DNA from 2 places in the Paraconexibacter sp. genome. Region 2 is predicted to be linked to the other one. Evidence: riboswitches for the same ligand, from Rfam matches in the RefSeq annotation. Region 2 holds a riboswitch; the other holds the start of a gene.
What was found. Region 2 has a riboswitch for cyclic di-GMP ahead of ACME2J_RS14240 (type IV pilin protein). Riboswitches for the same ligand answer to the same signal wherever they lie in the genome.
Positions count from the first base shown of each region.

Region 1: linked by a shared signal. The riboswitch ahead of ACME2J_RS03940 (hypothetical protein) and the one ahead of ACME2J_RS14240 (type IV pilin protein) in region 2 are both predicted to bind cyclic di-GMP.

Region 1 is NZ_JBLKKY010000007.1:9,427-17,160, reverse strand. It holds gene ACME2J_RS03970 (fasciclin domain-containing protein) at 1-312, opposite strand, end outside; gene ACME2J_RS03965 (Abi-alpha family protein) at 505-1,422, opposite strand; gene ACME2J_RS03960 (hypothetical protein) at 1,419-2,729, opposite strand; gene ACME2J_RS03955 (DUF3159 domain-containing protein) at 2,771-3,511, opposite strand; gene ACME2J_RS03950 (DNA glycosylase AlkZ-like family protein) at 3,543-4,787, shown strand; gene ACME2J_RS03945 (hypothetical protein) at 4,798-5,250, shown strand; gene ACME2J_RS03940 (hypothetical protein) at 5,441-6,445, opposite strand; cyclic di-GMP riboswitch class I at 6,457-6,534, opposite strand; gene ACME2J_RS03935 (RNA polymerase sigma factor) at 6,621-7,734, opposite strand, start outside.
Region 2 is NZ_JBLKKY010000041.1:5,165-12,898, reverse strand. It holds gene gluQRS (tRNA glutamyl-Q(34) synthetase GluQRS) at 1-679, opposite strand, end outside; gene ACME2J_RS14270 (hypothetical protein) at 703-2,145, opposite strand; gene ACME2J_RS14265 (PulJ/GspJ family protein) at 2,142-2,777, opposite strand; gene ACME2J_RS14260 (type IV pilus modification PilV family protein) at 2,774-3,616, opposite strand; gene ACME2J_RS14255 (YuiA family protein) at 3,712-3,897, shown strand; gene ACME2J_RS14250 (acyltransferase family protein) at 3,918-5,093, opposite strand; gene ACME2J_RS14245 (hypothetical protein) at 5,090-5,476, opposite strand; cyclic di-GMP riboswitch class I at 5,619-5,698, shown strand; gene ACME2J_RS14240 (type IV pilin protein) at 5,776-6,195, shown strand; gene ACME2J_RS14235 (prepilin-type N-terminal cleavage/methylation domain-containing protein) at 6,385-7,734, shown strand, end outside.

The sequences.
Region 1 (7,734 bases), on a different contig from region 2:
CGCCGCCTGGAACGCCGCGTTGCTCGGGGCGAAGACGGTGAACGGGCCCTCGCCCTCGAGGGTCTCGACGAGGCCGGCCTGCTCGACCGCAGCAGCGAGGTCCGATGCGGCGGGGTTCGACATCGCGAGCTCGATGATGCTCTGCTCGGGCTCGGTCGCCGGCGTCGTCGCCGTCTCGGCCGGCGCGGTCTGCTCGGTCGTCTCCGGCGTGGCAGCCGTCTCGTCGTCATCGTCGTCGCCGCACGCGGCGAGGCCGCCGGCGGCGAGGACGAGCGCCGCGGTCGTCGCGGCGAGGCGTCGGGAAAGGCGCATACATCTCTCCTTCGGGGTGGTGGAGAACGTCACTGGTCCTTCGGGTGCGCCCGCGTTGCGGATCTCGACCATTCGTCCACGTGTTCCCGGGGGCCGGGGCGGTGACGCATCGCGGATCTCCGCGACGACCGCCCGGCGGGGTGCTCCGCGAAGGGCGATCACGCCCCAGGCCGGGCGGGCGCGCGCCCCGGCTCAGCCCTCGGGCGGCGGGACCGGCGCGTCGTCCTTCGACGGCATCCCGTGCTCCGGGGCGAGGACGCCGTCGAGGGCGAGGCAGTCGCGGCAGAAGTCGGAGCCGAACGGCGTGAGGTGGATGCTGCGGCGGACGATCTTCGCGAAGCGGACGGACTTCATCGCTTCGAGGACGTCCGGCTGCGCCTCGATGACCTGGTAGCGGTGGGCGTCGCGCAGCGTCTCGCGAGAGAACCACACGAGCCCGAGCCGGTGGAGGTTGTTGAGGTAGGGGTGGACGCGCTCGACGTAGCGGCATCCCGCCCGCGGCCCGATCATCGAGAGCCCGGGCGCGACGAGCTCGGAGTTGAGGAGACCGAGCGGTCCGCCGGTGCGGACGTCGACGGCCGGCTGCGGACCCTCGAGGTAGAGGAGGCGGAGGATGCGACCCTCGTCGGGGGCGAGCTCGTCGAGGATCCGCTCGTAGGCGGGGTGCGCCTCCTCCTCGTAGCGGACGTCGCTCGAGAGCCGCATGAGCCCCGCGCCCCGGCGGCGCAGCTCGACGTGGCGCTCGATCTCTCCGGCGCTCTGCGCCGGCAGGGGCTCGTCGGGACGCGCGACCCGCTGCGCGACCGCCTGCGCGACGCTGCTCGTCGGGGCCGCGCGCTTCACGCGCTCCTCGAGGTCGGCGACGCCGACGAGCTCGCGGGCGTAGTGGCGCGCGGTGTCCTCGATGTCCTGGACGAGCGTCGCCGCCGACTCCGGCGAGCTCGCGGCCTGCAGGAGCCGGCGGGAGGCCTTGAACGACGACGAGACCGTCCACTCGGTCGTGTGCCACGCCGCCGACGCGGCGAGCCGCGCGAGGCCGGGCAGCGCACCGAGCGGGTGCGCGCCGGCGGGCTCGACCGGCGCGCGGCCGTTCTGCTGCGGCGTGCTCATGCGCCGTAGACCCCGAAGATCGCGAGGTGGAGGGCGCCGCCCGCCGCTCCCATGACGGCTCCGTGGACGTAGAGCATCCACTCGTCCTCCTTGATCGCCGAGCGGAGCATCTCCACGAAGTCCTTCGACGGCATCTCCTTCGTGCGCGCGGCGATGAGCTCCTCGATGCGCTTCGCCTGCCGGCGGCTGAACTCGGGGTCCTGGAACGGCGCCATGGTGAACGACACGGATTCTGCCGCGACGGACTGCCGGATGGTGTCGTACTCCCGCTGGCCGACGGCGACGCGCACGGCGCCGCGCAGCGGTCCCGCGGCCCGGTCGATCGCCGGTCCCATCGCCTGCTCGAGCATCTGCTTCGTGCGGTCCGAGCGGGGGCCCTCGAGGAGGAAGTTGCCGATGTTCTCGAGCGTGACGACGTCGTCGGCGATGATCCCGGCGTAGACCTCGGCGACCTCGTCCTGGCGGCGGAGGAAGAGGCCGTGGAGCCAGAAGGGCCCCACCTTCGTGCGCTCGACGGGCTCGAAGATGAGGGACATCCCGAGGAGGTTCGTGGTCCAGCCGACGACGACGCCGAGGATCGGGAGGAGCCACCACTGGTGGAAGCCGTAGTCGAGCGCGGCGACCGGGATCCCGAGGAGGAAGCCGAAGTAGAAGCCGAAGTTCACCATGAGCTTCAGCTCGCGCTCGCCGACGTCCTTGAAGATGCGGTTGACGAGCTCGGGGTGCCGGTCGAAGTGGTCGATGACCATGATCTTCGGGTCGAGCAGCTGGTCGATGTAGAGCCCGATCTCGTCGGTGATCTGCTTGACGATCGCGGGGAGCTGCTGGCGGACGCGCTCGTAGACCGTGTTCTTCACGCTCTGCGGGACGTCGGCCCACAGCGCGGGATGCTCGCGCTGCATGACGCGATCGACGATGCCGGGGATCTCCGGCTCGAACATCTGGACGATGTGGTTCGCGATCTGGTCCGGCTCGAGCTGCTGGTAGAACTCGCCCGGCGTCCCGAGCTTCGCGATCGCCTTGTCGACCGCGATCGAGCCCATCTTCGCCGCGCGCGCGGGGACGATGCCCTGCCAGCCGACGCCCCCCTGCATGATCCCCGGCACCTCTTGGACCTTGCGCGGGAGCAGCGTCGCGACCCTGTCGAGGCCGGGGACGCGGACGCCGTGGAACCGCACGGGGTTGAAGAGCATGATGACCCCGCTCCAGTTGATGAGCCAGCCGATCGCCCCGGTGAAGAGGGGGATCGTGATGAGGTGGAGCCAGTCGACGCCTCCCCCCTCCGCCGCGATCATCGTCACGCCCACGGCGGGCACCGTACAGCCTTTGCCGCTTCCTGACCGGGTGGTCAGGCCGTCGCGCCATCTCCCGGTGCGAGGGGAGGGCGGATGACCGGGCGCATGAGGAGCCACGAGAGCCACACCCCGAGCGCGAAGAGCGGGATCCCCATCGCGATCTTCGCGGTGCCGAGCGCGACGAGCGCGTCGGCGAAGTAGAGGGGGAGCTGGACGGCGAGCCGCGTGAAGAAGAGGGCGGCCCACAGCAGGGTGACGCGGGTGGCCGCGCGGACGAACGCCGGGTCCGTGCGCCAGGCGCGGAAGTCCGACCGGGACTTGCAGCGCTCGCCCTCGCACGCCGGCTTCTCGAGGGCGGCGGGATTCCGCGGGCGGGCGCCGAGCGCGATCGCGAGGTAGCCGATGAGCGGACGGCGGACGGCGGCCGAGACGAGGAAGACGGCGCCCCAGCCGAGGTTCGCGAGGAGCCCGGGGAGGAAGAAGTCCTCGGCGTTGCCGGTCCGCGTCGCGACGAACCCCGCGAGCGCGACGCCGAAGAGGCCGCTGAGCGCGTACTGCACGGTCTGCCCGCGCACGATCCGCGCGAAGCCGAGCACGACGGTGATCGCGACCGCGACGATCGCCGCCGTCTTCACCTCCTGGCCGGCCACCGTGTAGACGACGACGAACGCGGCGGCGGGGGCCGCCGACTCCGCCGCGCCGAGCGGGCCGCCGATCGCGTCGGCGAGCGACGGCGGCATGGGGGCGCCTTCGTCCTCGAGGACCTCGATCCGGTCGGCGGCGTCGGTGGTCACCCCCCTGATGATGGCGGGTAGCGTCCGCGGGGTGTCCACCGCCCGGGTCCTCGACGTCGCGGACGTGCGCCGGCTCGCCCTCCACGCGCAGGGCCTCGCGGTCGATCCGCCGGGCCGGCCGCCCGCCGGCGAGGAGTCGAGGCGCATCGCGGAGGTCGTGCGCCGCCTCGGCTGCCTGCAGCTCGATCCCGTCGCGACGGTCGCTCGCTCGCCCCGTCTCGTCCTCGCGGCGCGCATCGGGGCGGTCGACGAGGACCACATCGCCGAGGCCGCGTATCGCGAGCGGCAGCTCTTCGAGTACTGGGCTCACGAGGCGTCGCTCTGCCACGTCGACGACCTCCCGGTGCATCGCGCGGCGATGCGCCGCCACCTCGACGGTCCGTCGCCGCGGACCGCGCGCCGGCGGGCGTTCCTCGAGGCGAACCGCGGCTTCGCGCGCAGCGTCCTGCGCACGCTCCGGCGCGACGGCCCGCTGCCGGCCCGCGCGCTCACGGACCGCTCGGCCGAGCCGTGGCGTCACGGCCACTGGACCGACGAGGTGTCCTCGCGCCAGACCGTCGCCCGGATGCTCGACGTCCTCTGGATGACGGGGCGGATCGGCGTCGCGGATCGCGACGCGCCGGGCGGCGCGCGCCGCTGGGACCTCCTGGAGCGCTGCCTGCCGGCCGACGCCCCGGAGGGCGTCCCGCGCGGGCCCGCCGCCGTCACGCGCGCCGCCGCGCTGCGGGCGGTGCGGATGCTCGGGGTCGCGCGTGCACCCGAGGTCCGTGCGCACTTCACGCGCGGGCGGTACGAGGATCTCCCCGGCGTCCTGCGCCGCCTGGCCCGGCGGGACGGTCCGCTCGCGGAGGTCGCGGTCCGCGGCGACGACGGCGCGCTGCTCCCCGGCCCCTGGTACGCGCACGAGGAGGACGTCGCGCGTCTCGGCGACCTCGAGCCCGGCCGCGCCTCGCTCGCCCTCTCGCCGTTCGACAACCTCCTCTGCGACCGCCGTCGCACGGAGGCGGTCTTCGGGTTCTCGCACCGACTCGAGATCTACGTCCCGGCGGACCGGCGCCGATGGGGGTACTACGTCCTCCCGGTCCTCGTCGGCGAGCGCCTCGTCGCCCGCGCCGACGCCGCGCTCGACCGCGGGACGGGCGTCCTCCGGGTCCACGGGCTCCACCGCGAGCCCGGGGCGGACGATCGCGAGGCGCGCGACGGGACCGACGCGGCGCTCGACCGCCTCTCGACGAACGTCGGAGCCGGCGGCGTGGAGATCGCGCGGATGGCGTAGCCTCGCTCCGATGTCCGTGCGCAGCTCCGCTCTCGTCGCCGCGACGCTCGTCGCCCTCGCCGGCTCGGGCGCCGTCGCCTCCGCCGGGGTCTCCGGCCCGGAGGACGACGCCCCGCCGCCGCCCCGCTCGGTGTGGCCCAAGGCGAACAAGGGCTTCGACGCCGGCACCCGGTTCACGTTCAAGGTCCGCACGACCGGCAACGACGCCCTCTTCGTCCGCGTCTCCAAGTCGAAGAAGAAGGCGAAGGACGGGCGGCTCAAGAACCCCGTCTACTTCCGCAAGATGGGTCGCCGCAAGGGCAGCCTCTTCACGAAGAAGGTCGAGCGCTACCGCGGGCTGCGCAGCCACTTCATCAACCGGCCGGGCACGTACTACTGGCAGGCCCACCGCATCGACTGCAGCGAGCAGGAGGACTGCTACGTCGAGGGTCCGGTGCGGAAGCTGCGGATCCTCGGGGACTGAGAGCCCCGTCCCCGGGCGCCGGCGCTGCGGCGCGGCGCCACACCTCCCCCGCACACGTCGCGGCGCACCGGCACGTGTGGAGAATCAGCGACGCGGAGCGTCGCTGGAACGCCACACGTCGTGACCCACGCACGCGGACGCCCCGCCCCGCGGTGCGCGCGGGACGGGGCGTCGGGCGAGGCGCGAGGTCCTAGCGGAGCCCGCCGATGATCGGCAGGTTCCCGAGGATCGAGTCGAGGAGGCCGCCGACGACGGGGATCCCGCCGAGGTCGGGGATGAGGCCCTCGAGGCCGCCGAGGAGGCCGCCGGGCGCGGCCGAGCCGGAGTCGCCGCCCGCGGCGTCGCCGCCGGGGAGCCCGGCGAGGATGCCGGAGACGCCGGGGATGGTCGCGAGGAGCTCGTTGACCATCGTCATGACGCCGTCGATCGTGGCGGTGATGGTCGCGCCCATCTGCTCGATCATCGGCGTGAGGCCGGCGAGGACCGTCGTCACCGTCGCGAGCGCCTGGGCGACGGGCTCCTGCGCGGCGACGGGGAGGGACGGGATGAGCGTGCCGAGCTGCGAGGTGACGTGGTCGAGCGCGGCGGTCGCCATCTCCATCGCCGTCGCGACGAGGTCGGTGATGCGCGTGGGGAGCGCGTCCATGTCGAGCGCCGCGAGGGCCTCGAGCGCCGCGGGGGCCTGCGCCGTGAGCGCGGCGAGCGCCTGGGCGGCGATCGCCTTCAGCTGCTCGTCCTCGATGCGGTCGACGAGCGACTGCAGGGAGGCGATGACGGAGTCGCGGCTCGCGAGCGTCGGGCGCAGACCCTGGGCGAGCCGGCGCTGGAGGGTGCCGTCGGCCTGCTCGATGAGCGCGGCGTAGTCGGCGACGTTCTGCGCCTGCAGCGCCCCGGCCGCGGCGAGCGCGCCGATCGCGCGCTCCTGGGCGGTGTGGGAGCGGGCGCGGGCGGCGTAGCGGCGCGCGGTGCGGGCGGCGTTGGCGCCGGTGCGGCGGGAGCGCTTGAGGCGCGAGACGGCCTTGCGGTCGCTGCCGCGGTCGACGAGACGCTCGAGGGAGCTCGTCGCCTCCATCGCCTTCTCGACGTGGCGGGCGACGTCCTTCGACGTCGGGGTCTTCGCGGCCTGGGCGCTCGCGGGGACGATCGCGACGGCGGCGAGCGCCGCTGCCGCGATCCTGGTCAGACGGTGGGACACGGAATGCTCCTTCGGGCGACTGGGCGGCCTCCGGGCGGAGGCCCCTGGTTGTGCGACCCCGCCTCGCGACGGGTGTGCCTTTTTCCGAGGCGGCGGATCATCCGTGCCTCAACCCTCGAGAGGGGGAACGTGGGGCGAATGTGAGCGCGCGACCTCGTATGTGGCGCGTCGGCGCTCATGGGACCTCGACGACGACCTCGCCCGCGGAGGTGCCCTCGGCGACGACGGAGCCGACGTCCGAGTCCTCGACGACGACGCTCGTCCCCGGCGTCGCCCGCGGCGTCGCGGGGGCGGGAGCGGGCGGGGCGGGGGCCGGCGCGGAGGCCGCGGGCTCCGTGCCCTCCGGGACGATCGCGCCCGCCTCGCCGGTCACCTCGACCTCGATGACGTCGGGCTCCGCCTCGGCGGCCGGGACGGTCACGGCCGTGCTCTCGCGGCGCTCGCGCGCTGCTTCGCGGCGTGCGGTCGCACGCTCGGCCGCGGCCTCCCGGCGACGGCGGTCGGCCGCGCGGCGCTGCGCTGCGCGCTCGGCGGCCTCGGCGTCCCGCAGGCGGGCCGCCGGGGTGGGCTCGTCGGCCGCGCGCTCGACCGCGGGGGCGGAGCCTGGCCCGGACGCCTCGGGTGTCGCTGCGGCCTCCCGCTCGGCGGGTCGCTGCGGCTGCTCGGCGACGGCGAGCGAGCCGGCGCCGATCGCGCCGATCGCGGCGCAGACGGCCGCGCACTTCGCGGCGACGCCGGCGCCCGCGATCCACGCGCCGATCGCGCCGAGGCCGCTCGCGCCGCCGACCGCGGCGACGCCGGCGGCCCCGGCCCCCGCGCCCGCGCTCGCGAGTGCGACGACCGGGCCGGCCGGGAAGAGGACGTGGAGGTCGCGTCGACGACGCCGGCGCAGGCTCCGGCGCGCCGTGCTCACGGCCTGGCGGGCCGCGGCGTCGGACGGCATCTCGAGCGCGCTCGCGATCTCGTCGTGCCGCAGGCCGCCGAGCTCGTGGAGGACGAGCGCGCAGCGCTGGCGCTCGGGGAGGGCGCGGAGGTCGTCGAGGAGCTCGGCGAGCCGCTCCCGCTCGACCGTGCGGTCGCTCGCCGCGGGGACGAGCTCCGCGATCGCCTCGTCGGAGAGGTCGGCTTCGGCGGCCGGGGGTCGCCGGCGCAGCACGGCGAGCGCCTCGCGGTGAGCGATCTTGTACAGCCAGGCGCGCAGCGCGGTCGGCTCGGCGCGTCCGTCGGCGATGGCCCGGAGGCCCGCGGCGAGCGCCGCCTGGGCGGCGTCCTCGGCGTCGGCGTGCTGG
Region 2 (7,734 bases):
GGACGTGCGCGTACCGGGGGACGCCGAGGCCGAGGCGCTCGGCGAGCCACACCTGCCGCTGCGTCGTCCCGGCGAGGTCCGCGCCGCGCACGACCTCCTCGACGCCCTGCGCGGCGTCGTCGACGACGACCGCGAGGTTGTAGGCGTAGGCGCCGTCTCCGCGACGCAGCACGAGGTCGTCGACGACGCCCTCGCCCGGCCCGAGGAGGACGTCCTCCCAGGTGACGTGCGCCTCCCCGGCGCGCACGCGGAGCGCGGCCGGCCTCCCGGAGCGCTCGCGGTCGGCGCGCTCGGCGGCGCCGAGGTCCCGGCACGTCCCGGGGTAGGCGCCCTCGGGAAGCTCGCCGTGGGGCGCGCTCGCCGCCGCGCGGATCTCCGCGCGGGTGCACCAGCACTCGTACACGAGACCCTGCGCGCGGAGCGCCTCGACCGCCTCCGCGTAGACGGCGGAGCGCTCCGACTGGCGCAGGACCTCGCCGTCCCAGTCGATGCCGATCGCGGCGAGGTCGGCGAGCTGGCCCTCCTCGTGCTCACGCCGCGAGCGCCCCGTGTCCAGGTCCTCGATGCGCATGCGGAAGCAGGAGCCGGTCGAGCGCGCGAAGAGCCACGCGAGGAGGGCGGTGCGCAGGTTGCCGACGTGCAGCGGTCCGGTGGGGGAGGGGGCGTAGCGGCCGTCCACCGCGGGGACGGTAGTCGTCCGCGTCAGTTCGCGGCCGGCTGGTGGAAGCCGCCGGGCGGGACGCTCGCCCCGTCGGTCGCCTCCGGCGACGCCGCGCGGATGATGTCCGTGTCGCGCCGCACCGCGGTGTACTCGGGCATGAGGCCGAGGAGGTTGAGGACGCTGCCGAGGACGCAGTTGAGGCCGAGGAGGCCGCAGTTGATCCGCGGGAGGTTGATGTGCGTCGTGCCGCTGCCGTCGACGAAGACCGCGCCGCGCACGTCTCCGCCGTTCGAGAAGAGCACCGACTGGTTCGGCGGGCTCGAGATGTGCGGCGTGCCGTCCGTCTCGCGGTTCGCCGCGTAGAGGACGCCGTTGAACCGCCCGAGGACCCGCACCCGCCCCCGCCAGACGACGAGCGCCTTCGCGGTCCGGGTGCTCGTGATGTCGCAGCGGCCGCTGCCGTCGCCGACCTGCTCGATCCAGACGACCTTGCCGCTGAGGTCGGCCGTCGGCTGGCACTCGGCGCCGTCGTTGCGGGTGGCGAAGTAGGTGCCGCCGGCCATCGCCTCGGCGCGCCACGCCTCGAGCTGGGCCTTCGTCGCGACGTGGCGCGAGGTGTCCTGGACGAAGCGGTCGGTGCCGAGCAGCGTGTTGAGCGGGCTGAGGCCGAGCATGTCGACGCCGCCCGCGAGCGACGCGAGCGTGCCCGCGAGGCAGATCTGCCCCTCGAGCAGGTGGAGGATCCCGCAGCGGACGGCCACCTTCGCGGAGTTGTCCTCGATGACGCTGTCGCCGTCGTTGAGGAGCCCGCCGACGACGCCGAGGAGGCTGTTCCCGGTCGAGAGGAGCGTCCCGAGCGTCGAGTGCACGTCGCTCGTGCCGAACGAGCCGGTCTTCACCGCGTAGTCGGTCGGCAGCGGGAGCGTCACCCGGTCCGCGCGCACCTTGAGCGCGACGGTCTTCGTGGAGCCCGCGACGGTGGCCCGGCCCCGGACCCACAGCCAGTCGCGCGTCGCCGTCGCGGTCTCCGCGTAGGCGACGCGCGAGTCGAGGTACGCGTCGCTCCACGCCTCGGTCGTGCTGCTCACCCGGCAGACGTTCACGCTCCAGTCCCCGGCGTCCTCGCCGTAGCCCTGCTCGACGACGTCGGCGAGTGCCGCGCCGAACGCGTTCGTCGCCCCGTCGTCGTAGGTCTGGTCGCCGGAGCCGCAGGTCGCGGCGTCGCTGCCGCTGCGTGTCCGCGCCGCGCTGCTCTGCCAGTGCTCGGTCGAGGCGAGGACGAGCGCCGCGCTGCGCGCGACCCCTTCCGCCGCGTTGAACGCGCGGTTGTCGGCGCGCTCGCGGCCGGAGGCGCTCGACTGCGTGTCGACGATCGAGAGCATCGCGAGGCCGAGCCCGAGGAGCAGGGCGATGAGGACCATCGCCGGGACGAGGATGAACCCGTGCTCGCGGCCCGTGTCGCCGATGGCTCGACGGCGCGTCATCCGAGGTTCCTCGGCGTCACGGCGCTCGTGAGGCGCAGCGTCCGACCCTCGACGTGCTCGATCGCGATGGTCACCATCACCGTCTCCACGTTCGTGGCCGCGCAGCTCGCGGGCGAGGCGCAGCCGCTGTAGGCGAAGAGGCGCTCCTCCTCGCGGACGCCCTCGGGGAGGACGTCCCCGTAGGTCCAGCCGCCGCTCGTCCCCGACGGGCAGTCCGCGCCGGGATCGGTGAAGCCGCCGGTCATCTCGCCGCGGCGCAGGGCGCGCTGGCCGGGCGCCGATGTCGACGCGCCGGTGCAGTACCGGATCCAGCCGCCGGCGGCGTCGGGGTCGCGGAAGATGACGTCGTGCGGGCGGGCGACGGCGATCGGCGTGATCTCCCCCGGCGACGCGGACGCGTTGATGGGCGGCGCCTGCCGCAGGTCGGTCGCGAGCGTCGCCATCTCCGTGCGCATCCGGTCCTCGGCGTCGGTGAGCCGCGTGTTCGCGGCCGAGCTCGAGGTGAAGTTCTCCGCGGTGTCGAGGACCGCGAAGAGGACGACGAGCGCGACGGCCATGACGATGAGCTGCTCGACGAGCGAGACGCCGTCCTGCGCCCGCAGGCGGGCGGCGAGGCTGCGGTGACCGGTCACGAGGGCCTCGGGACGATCGTCGTGAGCGTCACCGACTGCGTGTCGCGCGGACCCCACGAGGCGGTGACGGCGACGCGCCGGGCGCTGTCCGCCGGAGCGGTGCCGTCGGGGACGGGCACGACGGGCCGGCCGCCGCACAGATCGGCTCCGAACGAGCCGCCGAGCGTGCCGAGGAGGACGTTGACCGCGCCGTCCTCGCCGACGAGCGGGTCGAGGACGGCGTCGAGCGGCGCGGTCGGTCCGAGGAGCGTGCACACCGCGCCGGCGAGCGCCCCGCCGACGCACAGGTCGACGGACACGAGGAGCTCGATCGTCACGCCGATCGTCGGGTCGTCGGTCGCCCGGATCGAGCAGGAGCCCGACGAGGTGGTCGTGGTCGTGCCGCCGCCCGACCCGCCGCCGGCGGACCGGCACAGCGTCAGGGTGGGGTCGATGACGCGCGGCCGGCTCGAGGGGGCGAGGACCGAGCAGGCGGTCACGTCGAGGTCGATGCGCGGCGGGCTCCCTTGACCGGTCGCCGAGCGCCCGGACGGGATCGTCCAGCGCGTCGCGGTCGTCGCGACGCTCTCGCGCGCCCCGGTCGGGTCGACCGCGGCGCGCAGGGCCTGCGGCGCGAGGCCCGGGGTGAGGTCGCCGTAGTCGACGGCGTGGGCCCGCTCGACGACCTCGCGCGCGATGTTCGTCGCCGCCTCGCGGCCGACGGTGGTCGTCGTCGTCCCGTTCGCGCGGTCGACGAGGGTGAGGATGCTGAGCAGGCCGAAGGCGAGGATGACCGCTGTCACCATCACCTCGACGAGCGTGAACCCGTCGTCGTGACGGAAACGCGATACGGGTCGCATCCCGCCCCTCATCGGCAGCTTCCCGAGATCCGGTGAGAGCGGTGGACGGACGACCGACCCGCGGCCGCGAGGCCGGGTCGCTACTGTGCGCCGTCGTGGCCGAGGACGCCCCCGACACCCGTCAGCAGTGCACGCCGTGCCGCGGCACCGGCACTCTCGTCTCGCGCCTCGGGGGCTCCGAGCACAGCGTCACCTGCCCGTGGTGCGAGGGCTCGGGGAGCTTCATCCCCGAGCACGACGCCCAGGAGGCGGGCGAGCGGCTGCGCTCCGAGGCGGGCTGAGCCCCCCCCCCGCCTCGTCCTCAGGGCGCCTCGCGGCCGGGGACGCCCGTCGGCTCCGGCACCCGGGGGCGGGACGCGCGCTTGCGCCGCGCCCTGTCCTGCGTCGGCTTCTCGACCTTGTACCAGCTGAGCGACGCGACGATGAGGGTCGGCACCGCCACGACCGCGAGCGTCCCCGGCGTCGACGAGGGGAGGAGATCCTCCGCGCGCAGCGACACCATGAACGGGACGTGCCAGAGGTAGATCCCGTAGGAGACGATGCCGATCCACACGAACGGCGGCCAGACGAGGAACCGCGCGGGGCGCGCGGAGATCCACGCCGCCACGACGATCGCCGCGAACCCGAGCGCCGCGCCCGTGTCGCGCCACTGCACGCGGTCCGCGCGCGCGCCCCAGTCGGCCGCCCACCAGGCGCCGAGGAGGACGGCGAGGATCCCGCCGGCGTAGAGCGACCACAGGATCGCGCGCGAGGACGTCCTCCAGCCGTACGCGACGACGGCCGCGAGCATCCCGAGCGCGAAGTAGGTCGCGAAGGCGGGGACCTGCTTGGAGAGCACGTAGGCGTTGAGATCGGGATCGGCGGCGAGCCACGCGTTGAAGGCGACGCCCCCGCCGAACATGACCCCGCAGGCGACGAGGAGCCCCGTCCGCCCGCGGTGCCAGAGCTTGCGCATCGCGATCCAGCCGAAGATCGGGAGGACCGCGTAGAACATGAGCTCCGTCGCGAGCGACCACATCGGCGGGTCGAGCTTGAGGACCGTGTCGGTCTGGAAGTTCTGCCCGAAGACGAAGTACGTCCAGAGATCCTCGCTCGGCGGCAGCCGGATCGCCGGGTCGTCGCCCCGGCGGCCCGACAGCAGCGCGATCGACCCGAAGAGCGCGAGGTAGTACGCGGGCGCGATGCGGGCGGCGCGCCGCAGCGCGTAGGGGCCGAGCCTCGGCGACGGGCGCTTCTCGATCGCCGCCTTCACCCACGGCGTGAAGAGGAGGAAGCCGCTGAGGACGAAGAAGCACGTCAGCCCGAGTCGCAGCTCGTGGATCGTGTCGTCGAAGAGCCCTTCCCGGCGGCTCGAGAACGGCTCGGTCCCTGCCTTGTAGAGCCACGCGTGGTAGGTGATGACGGCGATGCAGGCGAGGCCCCGCAGCCCGTCGAGGGCGTCGGCGCGCCGCTCCAGCGTGGACTCGACGTGCTTCACCGCGGGCGGACGACGAGCGTGCCGAGGCGCTCGTCCGAGAGACGGCGGGTGACGGGGAAGCGGCCGGCGCGCTCGAGCGGGACGAGGATCGGCGTCTCGAGCCCGGGCCCGATCGGCACGTCGACGCCGAGCTCTGCGATCTCCGCGCGGCCGGCCTCGTCGGTGCGGACCGTGAGCGCGAGGACGTCGCCGACCATGGCCTCGACCGGCTCCTCGGACGGCAGCGTCGCCTCGACCCGGTCGACGGTCGCGGGAGCGGGGCCGGCCGAGGGCGGGGCGGACGCCTCGTCGTCCCCGGAATCGGGGCTCGAGGCGAGCAGGCCGGCGACGGAGAGGACGAGCAGCACGAGGGCGAGGTAGAGGAGCAGGCGGCGCGCGACCACTCGCCGGATCGTCGCAGATCCCTGCCGGACCCCGTCCGTGGCGCCGTCCTCCCGCCGCACCGGCGGTGCGTAGGACGAACGTCCAAGTGCTCAAGGGCTTCTGGGGAGGCGCCGATGGGGGACGTGTCAGAAGCCAGAGCCAAGGTGCCAACGGCAAACCGTCCGTGAGGGCGGGACGCAAAGCCACGGGCCTCGCACACGTGAGGCAGCCGAGCTGCCACCGGGCCGGGAAGGACCCACGGGGGCGGAGAACCGCGGAGCTGGCGCAAACCACAGGTCCCAGATCCCAGGAGGATCACATGCTGCAGAAGTTCCGCAACGACGAGGGTGGCTTCACGCTCATCGAGCTGCTCGTCGTCATCCTGATCATCGGCATCCTCGCCGCGATCGCGCTCCCGACGTTCCTCGGTCAGCGCGACAAGGCGAAGGACTCCGCCGCGAAGTCCGACGCCCGCAACGCCGTGACCCAGCTCGAGTCGTGCCTCGTCGACGAGCGCCAGACGCCGACGAACTGCTCGTCCTCGCCGCAGGTCCTCCTCGGCAGCACGGTCACGGGCACCGGCGGCAGCGTCAACATCACGACCGCCGACAGCTACACCGTCACGGCGGCCTCGGAGACCGGCAACGCGTTCACGATCACGAAGACCGGCGCCGGCGTCTTCACCCGCTCGTGCACGACCGCCGGCAACGGCGGCTGCCCGACGAGCGGCTCCTGGTAGTCGGCTCACCGACATCAGTCGCTTCACGACGAGGCGGGCCCCCGGGCCCGCCTCGTCCGCGTTTCGGTGAGGGGGCGGTCCCGTGGCGGGACCGCCCCCTCACTCGTTCCACGATCGGTGGGGCACCCGTCCAGCCTCCGTCCAGCAACTGGGGAGGGGGCCATCGACCACTCGTCCAGATCCCGCCGGATGAGTCGTCGCCGGTCGAAAGAGGCCGACACAGGGTGCATGGAGCGTCCGGCGTCCCTCCGCTGCGAATCCGGTCTCACTCTCGTCGAGGTGATGATCGCGACCGTGATCCTCCTCGTCGGGATGCTCGGCACGGTCTCGATGCTCGACATGGCGAACGCCGTGACGACGACGACGAAGGCTCGCGAGCAGGCCGTCTCGCTGCAGCGCGAGATCGTCGAGGAGGTGCGCTCCGTGCCCTACGACGCGCTCGTCCCCGCCGCCGTCGTCTCGAAGGTCCAGGCGACGCCCGAGCTCGCCGACTCGACGCCGACGGGCGGAGGCTGGACGATCCGCCGCCGCGGCTACGACTACACGGTCGCCGTCGGGGTCTGCGACGTCGACGATGCGGCCGACGGCACCGGAGATCACGACGGCACGCTCTTCTGCGCGAGCGGCAACGGCCAGACGACCCCGGAGGAGTGCCGCGAGCTCCTCGGCGTCGACGGCAGCATCCAGGGCACGAACCTCGCGGCGACCGCCGGCCTCAGCGTCGGCGACTGCGGCATCGACCTCGACCTCGACGGCACCGTCGACAACCTCACCGAGGCGAGCGTGGGGATCTGCCTCCTCGTCTGCCCGCACGAGGGGACCGACACCGTGCCCTCCGACTACAAGCGCCTGGTCGTCCTCGTCCGCTGGGACAAGGGCGGCGGCACGCGGTACTCGCTCCAGGCGACCGCGATCGCGAACCCGGGTCTCGCCGCCGCGCCCGCCGTCGTCTCCGTCACCCCCGGCAACGCGTCGCCGATCTCCGGAGGCTCGAGCGTGAGCTTCACCGCGGCGACGAACGCCCCGGCGGAGAGCGCCGCCTGGTACGTCGACGGCACCGCCCAGGGTGCGGCGACCGGCGCCGACACGAGCTGGTCGTTCACCTGGCAGCTCGGCAGCGTGTCGAGCGGGTCGTCGCCGAACGAGGGCGAGGTCCTCGACGGCACGTACCTCGTCGGCGCGAAGGCCTTCGACCGCTTCGGCCAGTTCGGCTCGATCCGCCAGACCGCGATGACGATCAACCGCCGCGTCCCGTACCCCGTGAAGGACTTCGACGCCGGTCTCAACAACGGCGTCGTCGACTTCGAGTGGCGGGCGAACTCCGAGCGCGACATCATGGGGTACCGCGTCTACCGCAAGAGGCCGCTCTCCACGCCCGTGATGGTGTGCACCCTCACGAAGGCGACGAGCTGCCGGGAGACGAGCCCGCCGGCCGGCTCGCACACCTACTACGCCGTCGCCGTCGACACGACGCCCGGCACCCCGCTGCGCGAGGGAGCGAAGTCGAACGACGCGACGACGTCGATCTTCAACTCGCCG